DNA from 2 places in the Asanoa ferruginea genome. Region 2 is predicted to be linked to the other one. Evidence: riboswitches for the same ligand, from Rfam matches in the RefSeq annotation. Region 2 holds a riboswitch; the other holds the start of a gene.
The links. A riboswitch is a leader RNA that binds a small molecule or an ion and turns the genes downstream of it on or off. The one in region 2 is predicted to bind thiamine pyrophosphate.

Region 1 (3,643 bases), 6.4 Mb from region 2:
GGGCACGGCTACCGGCACCACCCCGCGGTCAAGATGTGGGCCGGGTACGAGGAGGCGCTGGTCCGCTACGGCCTGATCGTGGCCGACGTGTGGACGGCGACCGGCCGCGCCGACACCAGCGCCGCGACGCTGACCACCGACCTGGCCGCCGCGTGCGGCATCACCGAGGTCCGCGACGTGCAGGCGTTGGGCGCCGCCGGCGACCTGCCGCCCTGGCTGGGCGACGAGGCCTTCCACCGGTCACACCAGTCGGCGCTGATCCGCAAGGACGCCGCCCTCTACGGCCCGATCTTCGGCGACGTGCCGCCGGACCTGACCTATGTCTGGCCGGCGTCCGACCGGCCCAACGGCTGCGCTCCCCCGAGCTGACGCTCGAGCCAAGCGAACACCCGCTCGTCGGTCAGGGCTCGGCCGAGCGGCTGGCAGTGCAGGTTGGCGCCCTCCTCGGCGGTGAACTCGACCCGGTGCGCGCGGTCGCCCAGCAGCTCGGCGAGCTGCTTCGACTGGCCTGGCCAGAACTGCTCGCCCTCCGGGTCGGTGATCAACAGCGGGGTACTGATCTGGGCGGCGGTCTCGTCCGTGAGCTTGTACTCGCGGATCTCGTTGAACAGATCGAACCAGTCCGAAGCCGCCTTGTACGGGCGTGAGCGGAAGGCAAGCGTGCGGCGCAGCTTGGGCACCGCCGTAGCGAACTTCAGGTCCCGGTCGAAGGCGGCCCGGTCGCCCTTGTCGAGCAGGCCGCGCATGCTCTTGCCGAGCGGGCCGGTCCAGGTGGTCGACACGTCCACGACCCCGGGATCGACCACGGCCGCCATGAGGCGGTGTTCGAAGGCGAGCGCCCGTGGCAGCCAGTAGCCGCCCTGGCTGACGCCGTAGCCGGTGAGCGCGGCCGGGTCGACGTCGGCGCGGCCGGCCAGCACGTCGACCACCGGCGTCAGGACCGCCTCCCAGTCGGGGCGGAACGAGGTCTTGCGTTCGAACAGCATCGACTGCTGCCCCGGGCCGTCGTAGACGAACGCGTTCCAGCCACGCCGCAGCGCTCCGGCGACGGCGTTGCCCCAGAGGCCGCTGATCGAGCCGTCGCTGCCGTTGGTGATCACCAGGGTCGGCCGCCGGGCGCCGGACGCGTCGGGCCGCAACAGGAAGCCGGGCAGGGTGCCGCCCTCGTAGGGCACGTCGACGCGGACATGCGCGCCATCCGCGCAGTCGATGAAGCCGTCCCAGGCCGTGCGATGGGCGCGGAACGCCAGCAGCAGCGCCGGTTCGTCGTCGAGTTCGGACAGCGATTCGACGGCGCAGGCCCAGTAGTTGGCCGCCCGCAGGTAGGCCGATCCGGCGCCGACCTGGTCGCCCTGCTCGCGCGACCGCTCGGCATAGCCGGCGACCCGGGTCGCGGTCGCCGCCCAGGCCGACCGCCAGCTGTCGTGGTCGGAGATCCGCTCGAGCGTGGCGAGGACCTCGCCGACGTCGCTGCCGCCGTGCACGGCCCGCCCGAGGACGCCGCGGGCCTGGTAGTCGAGGCCCTGGTCGCGGAAGAAGCCCTTCGAGAACGCCGTGTTCGTCGCCATCAGCTCACGCTACGTAGCCGCCTGTCGTCACCCCGCGTGAACACGCCGGGGCGCCGTGATGTCGGTAACGATGGCGTACCCGGTTGGTTTGTCGTAACCTGCCGGAAGTCACAACGGGAGCTCGGAGCACCGGGCTGAGAGGGCGGCTGACGCGCCGCCGACCGTCGGAACCTGTCCGGGTAATGCCGGCGTAGGGAGCATCAAACGTGTCCTCTTCCACCGCCGTCGCGGCGCCGACCACGGCCGAGGCCGGCCGGACCCTCGGCTTCCGCGACACCACCGGGCTCTTCGGCAGCCTCGGCGTCAGCCTGCTCCTGCCGGTCGCGGCCACCTTCGCGGTGCTGCCGGGCCGGCCGCTGTGGGTCACCGTGCTGGCCATCGTGGTCGGCGCCGTCATCGGCTCGGTCCTGCTCGGCCTCGGCGCCGCCGCCGGTGCCCGGGAAGGCGCGCCGACCATGGTCCTGCTCCGCGGGCTGCTCGGCCGCCGGCTGTCCTACCTGCCCACCGTGCTCAACCTGGCGCAGTGCGTGGGCTGGGCGACGTTCGAGATCTTCATCATGGCCTCGGCCGCGGCCAAGGTGCTGCACGCACCGAAGTGGCCGTTCGTGCTGCTCGCGGGCGTCGCCGCCACCCTGATGGCGCTGCGGCCGCTGGGCGCCGTCCGGCTGCTGGCCCGCTACGCGATCTGGGCCGCCCTGATCGCCGGCGCCTATCTGTTCGTCGAGGTGCTGCGCGCCGACCCGCAACCGCTGACCGGCGAGGGCGGCTCGTTCTGGACCGCGGTCGACGTGGTCATCGCGATGCCCGTCTCCTGGTTCCCGATGGTCGCCGACTACACGCGCTACACCCGCGGCGGCCGGGCCGCCTTCGCCGGCACCTCGATCGGGTACGGCGCCGCGACCATCGCCTGCTTCGTGCTGGGTGTCCTGGCGCTGTCCGCCTACGGCGCCGGCGGGCTCGACGTGGTCGACGCGCTGCTCGCCGTGCCGCTGGGCGCGGTGGCGCTGGCCGTGCTGCTCGTCGTCGAGGTCGACGAGGCGTTCGCCAACGTCTACTCGACGGCGGTGTCGGCCAACAACATCGTCGAGCGGATCGACCGCCGGGTCCTCGTGGTCGCCGTCGGCACCCTCGCCACGCTGCTCGCGCTGGCCGTCGACATCGTCTCCTACGAGCCGTTCCTGTTCCTGATCGGCGCGGTCTTCGTGCCGCTGGTGGGGGTGTTCGCGATCGCCTACTTCGTGCTGCCGCGCGGCCGCTGGAACGTCTCCGCGACCGCGCCGGGCCGGCCCTGGCTGCTGCTGCCCTGGGCGGCCGGGTTCGTCGCCTACCAGCTCACCCTGCCGACGTTCTTCCCGGACGCCGGTCGACAGTGGACGGACTGGTGGCTGGCGCGACAGCAGGACCTCGGCATCGATCCCGCCAACGGCTTCTCCGCCTCGCTGGTCAGCCTCGCGGTCGCCGCTGTGCTGACCGCCCTGATGCTGCTGCCGGGCCGGCTGCGGAGCGCCCGATGATCGGGCGGTTGCACGTGGTCACCGACGCGGCCGGTGGCCGGGCGGCGCTCGACGCCGTGCGGGCCGCGCTGTCCGGCGGGGCGCCGGTGGTCCAGGTGCGCACCAAGACCGGCAGCGACCGGGAACGCCTGGCGTTCGCCCGGGAGGTGGTCGTGCTCTGCCGCGCGGCGGGCGCCCAGTGCATCGTCAACGACCGGGTCGACCTGGCCCTGGCCGCCCGCGCCGACGGCACCCACGTCGGCGCCGACGACCTGCCGGTCGAGGTGGTGCGCCGGATCGCCGGCCCGTCCCATCTGGTCGGCGGCACCGCGCGCGACCCGGAGCGGGCGGCGGAACTGGTCGCCGCGGGCGCCGACTACCTCGGCGTCGGCCCGGCGTTCGCCACGTCCACGAAGGACGGTCTGCCCGACCCGATCGGGCCCGACGGTGTCGCGGCCGTCGCCGCCGCCGTCCGGGTGCCGGTGATCGCGATCGGTGGGCTCACCGCCGCGCGGGTGCCGCTGCTGCGTGCCGCGGGGGCGCACGGGGTCGCGGTGGTGTCGGCGGTGTCCGGCGCGGCCG
Region 2 (3,643 bases):
CGGCCTTCCGCACGGTCCTGCGCCTGACCGCCGCGGTTCCGCCGATGCGCCGCAGCATGGCGCGAAATCTCGGCAACTGAACGGCGAGCAACGTGGCACCCGCGGCCCTTCGCCGCGAGCAACGCGCGACACCCGCGGGCCGCGGCAGCCGGGATTCCTGGCGCCGCGCCATGACCGGCGGGGCGGGAGCTAGTCGCGGTTGTCGGTCATCCAGCGTTCGGCGAAGTCGACCGCCGCGCGTTGTGACATCAGGCGGGACAGGGCGCCGCCGACGCGGCCCGTGCGGGTCGCGCCGGTCGCGTCGAAGTCGGCGCCGAGCAGCTCGAAGTCGCCCTCGTCGAGGTCGACGTCGTCCCACCAGACCCATTCGCGGCCGCCGTCGGCGGTCTGCACCGCCGCGCCCAGCCGGGCTGCCGGTGGCGCCGGCCGGCGGTATTCGGCCAGGTGCAGCGACGTGTTGGAGTCGTGGCCGACGCCGAGCAGCAGCACGTCGCCGTCGAGGCCGTAGATCTTGCCCAGCGGCGAGTCCGGGCCGAGCATCGCGGCGCGCGGCTGGCCGTAGACGACCTCCTGGGCCAGCCGGCCCAGCGCGGCGAACGAGACCTGCGGGTGGTCGCTGCGCTGCGCGCCCGGCCAGGTGCGGACCACCTCGGCGATCGCGCCCATCCAGCGGCTCGGCGTCACCGCCGGGTCGAAACCGGGCATGTTCTCCCGGATCACCGACCACCAACCAGGGGGTACGGGCGGGTTCTGCCACTCGGCCGGGTCGGAGTTGTCGGGCGTGTGGGTCGGCACCACCAGCGTGCCGTCGGGGCCGAGCGCGTCGCGCAGCGCGAGCACCATCGCGTGCGGCCCGCCGGCCACGAAACCGACCGGCTTGAGCGAGGCGTGCACCAGCAGCGTCGAACCGGGCCGCACACCGAGCGCGGCCAGGTCGGCGGCGAGCGACTCGCGCGTGTGTGGCATCCGCTCGGCGGCGTCGGCGGGGTGGTTGGTCATGCGGCGTCCGCGATGCGGGCCAGGATCGCCTGGGCGAGCACCTCCGGCTGCGCGTCGGTGACCCAGTGGTCGACGCCGGGCAGCGGCACGAAGCGGTAGTCGCCGGTCACCTGGTCGCTGGCCGCGGCCGCCGTGGCCGGGGCCACCGCGGTGTCCCGGTCGCCCCACACAAACGTCGTCGGCCGGGCGACCGGACCGACCTTGACCAGGTCTTCGAGCACCAGCGCGCGATACCAGTTGAGCGTCGCCGTCAGCGCGCCCGGCTCGAGCAACGCCGCGGCGTACACCTCGAGCCGGTCACCGACCCCGTCGAGCACCTTGCGCAGGCCGGCGCCGCCGTCGCGGGAGAGCACGTGCTCGGCCTTCCCGGCCATCCGGAACAGGTCGATGTATGACGAGCGGCGCTGCTGTTCGGGGTCGCTGAGCAGGGCCTGACCGAACGCGGCCGGGTGCGGCACGGAAACTGCGGTCAGCGAGCGGACCCGCTCCGGGTGCTCGGCGGCCAACTGCCAGGAGACCAGCGCACCGAAGTCGTGCCCGACCAGGTCGGCGCGGCCGCCGGCCAGCTCGTCGACGAACGCGGCCGCGTCGGCGACGCACTCGGCCATCCGGTAGGCGTCGACGCCGGAGGGCCGCGCCCCGGCGGTGTAGCCGCGCTGGTCGACCGCGAACGTGCGCAGCCCGGCGGCGTTGAGGTAGGGCGTGACGTCGTCCCAGCTGTGCCGGTTGACCGGGAACCCGTGCAGGAGGATCACCGGCGGGCCGCCCGGCGGACCACCCTCGGTGACTTCGAACGTCAGCCCCCGCGTCTCGATCCGCATGCGCGCGAGCGTACCGCCGTAACCCGGTGTTAGCCTGGTGGAACAACTTCACATCCGACAGGGGAGCGCGCAGCGCTGAGAGTGCGGTATCTTCCGCAGACCCTCGAACCTGATCTGGGTAATGCCAGCGCAGGGAGTTCGGTCTTCTCCAGCCGCGCCATGTTCGATCCATTGGGCATGGCGTGCGTCTTCTCCTGGTTCACCGAACTGGGAGGGCACCACCATGACCAACACCGTCAACCGATGGCGAACCGTCGACATCGTGGTCGGCGCCGTTCTGGGCGTCGCGTTCGGCGTCGTCTTCTGGGCCTGGGGACTGCTCTACAACGGACCGGCCGACGCGATCCCGCTGCCCGCGCGCACCCTGCTCTACGGCATCTGGCTGCTGCCCGCCGTGCTCGGCGCGCTGGTGATCCGCAAGCCCGGCGCCGCGCTGTTCACCGAGACGGTCGCCGCGCTGGTCTCGGTCGCCCTGGGCACCGTCTGGGGCTGGATGATCGTGCTACAGGGCCCGCTGGAAGGCCTCGGCGCCGAACTCGTGTTCGCGCTGTTCGCCTACCGGCTCTACAAGCTGCCGGTGGCGATCCTCGCCGGCGCGGCCGCCGGCCTGGTGGCCGCGGTCTACGACGTCGTCTACTACTACCCCGACATGAGCTGGGGCAGCTTCCAGCTCCCCTACCTGGCGATCACCACCGCCAGCTCGGCCGTCGTGGCCGGGATCGGGGGTTGGCTGCTGACCCGGGCCCTGGTCAACACCGGGGCGCTCGACCGGTTCCCGGCCGGCCGGGAACGCGCGGCGGTCTGAGCCGTTGAGCGCCGTCGAACTGCGCGGCTTCGGCTGGCGACATGCCGGCCGCAAGGCGTGGGCGGTACGCGGGGTCGACCTGCGCGTCGAGCGTGGCGAGCGGGTGCTGCTGCTCGGTCCCTCCGGGGCGGGCAAGAGCACCCTGCTGGCCGCGCTGGCCGGCCTGCTCGCCGACGACTCCGGCGAGCGCGAGGGCACCGCCGAGATCGACGGCCTCGACACCCGCAAGGCCCGCGAGCGGGTCGGCATCGTCTTCCAGGACCCGGCGACCCAGCTCGTGATGTCGCGGGTCGGCGACGACGTGGCCTTCGGGCTGGAGAACCGGGCCGTGCCCGCCGAGGAGATCTGGCCGCGGGTGCGCCAGGCGCTCGGCGCGGTCGGCTTCGGCCACCCGCTGGACCGGCCCACCCACGCGCTCTCCGGCGGCGAGCAGCAGCGGCTGGCGCTGGCCGGCGTCCTTGCGCTGCGCCCCGACCTGCTGCTCCTCGACGAGCCGACCGCCAACCTCGATCCGGTCGGCGCCGAGCTGGTGCGGGCGTCGCTGCGCGGTGCGGTGTCCCGGGACACCACGGTGATCATGGTCGAGCACCGGCTGGAGCCGATCGTGCCGTTCGTCGACCGGGTCGTCGTGCTGGCGCCCGGTGGCGGGGTGGTCGCGTCCGGTCCGCCGGCCGAGGTGTTCGGCTCGCACGGCGCCGCCCTGGCCGCCGACGGGATCTGGGTGCCCGGCCGGCCGCTGCCGCCGCCCCGCCGGGCGGTCTCCTCCCCCGGCGACGTGCTGATCACGGCGGACCAGGTGGCGCTGGCGCCGCGGCTGGCAGCGACCGACCTGGCCGTACGCACCGGCGAGGCGCTCGCCGTGCTCGGGCCCAACGGCGCCGGCAAGTCGACCCTGGCCCTGCTGCTCGGCGGGCTCCTCAAACCCACGTCGGGCCGGGTGGTCGCGTCGTCGGTGCTCGCCGGCGCCGACGCGGCCCGGCCACCGCACCGCTGGCGGGCCACCGACCTGACCGCCCGG

Region 1: it holds a riboswitch for thiamine pyrophosphate, as region 2 does, so the genes downstream of both, DFJ67_RS30890 (purine-cytosine permease family protein) here and DFJ67_RS00825 (ECF transporter S component) in region 2, are expected to answer to the same signal.

What each region holds. Positions count from the first base shown of each region.
Region 1 covers NZ_QUMQ01000001.1:6,613,844-6,617,486, reverse strand. Annotated here, with positions in the region: gene DFJ67_RS30900 (MSMEG_6728 family protein) at 1-369, shown strand, start outside; gene DFJ67_RS30895 (alpha/beta hydrolase family protein) at 318-1,568, opposite strand; TPP riboswitch at 1,672-1,783, shown strand; gene DFJ67_RS30890 (purine-cytosine permease family protein) at 1,775-3,082, shown strand; gene thiE (thiamine phosphate synthase) at 3,079-3,643, shown strand, end outside.
Region 2 covers NZ_QUMQ01000001.1:173,628-177,270, forward strand. Annotated here, with positions in the region: gene DFJ67_RS00810 (FAD-dependent oxidoreductase) at 1-80, shown strand, start outside; gene DFJ67_RS00815 (AAC(3) family N-acetyltransferase) at 190-999, opposite strand; gene DFJ67_RS00820 (alpha/beta fold hydrolase) at 996-1,820, opposite strand; TPP riboswitch at 1,870-1,974, shown strand; gene DFJ67_RS00825 (ECF transporter S component) at 2,044-2,625, shown strand; gene DFJ67_RS00830 (ABC transporter ATP-binding protein) at 2,630-3,643, shown strand, end outside.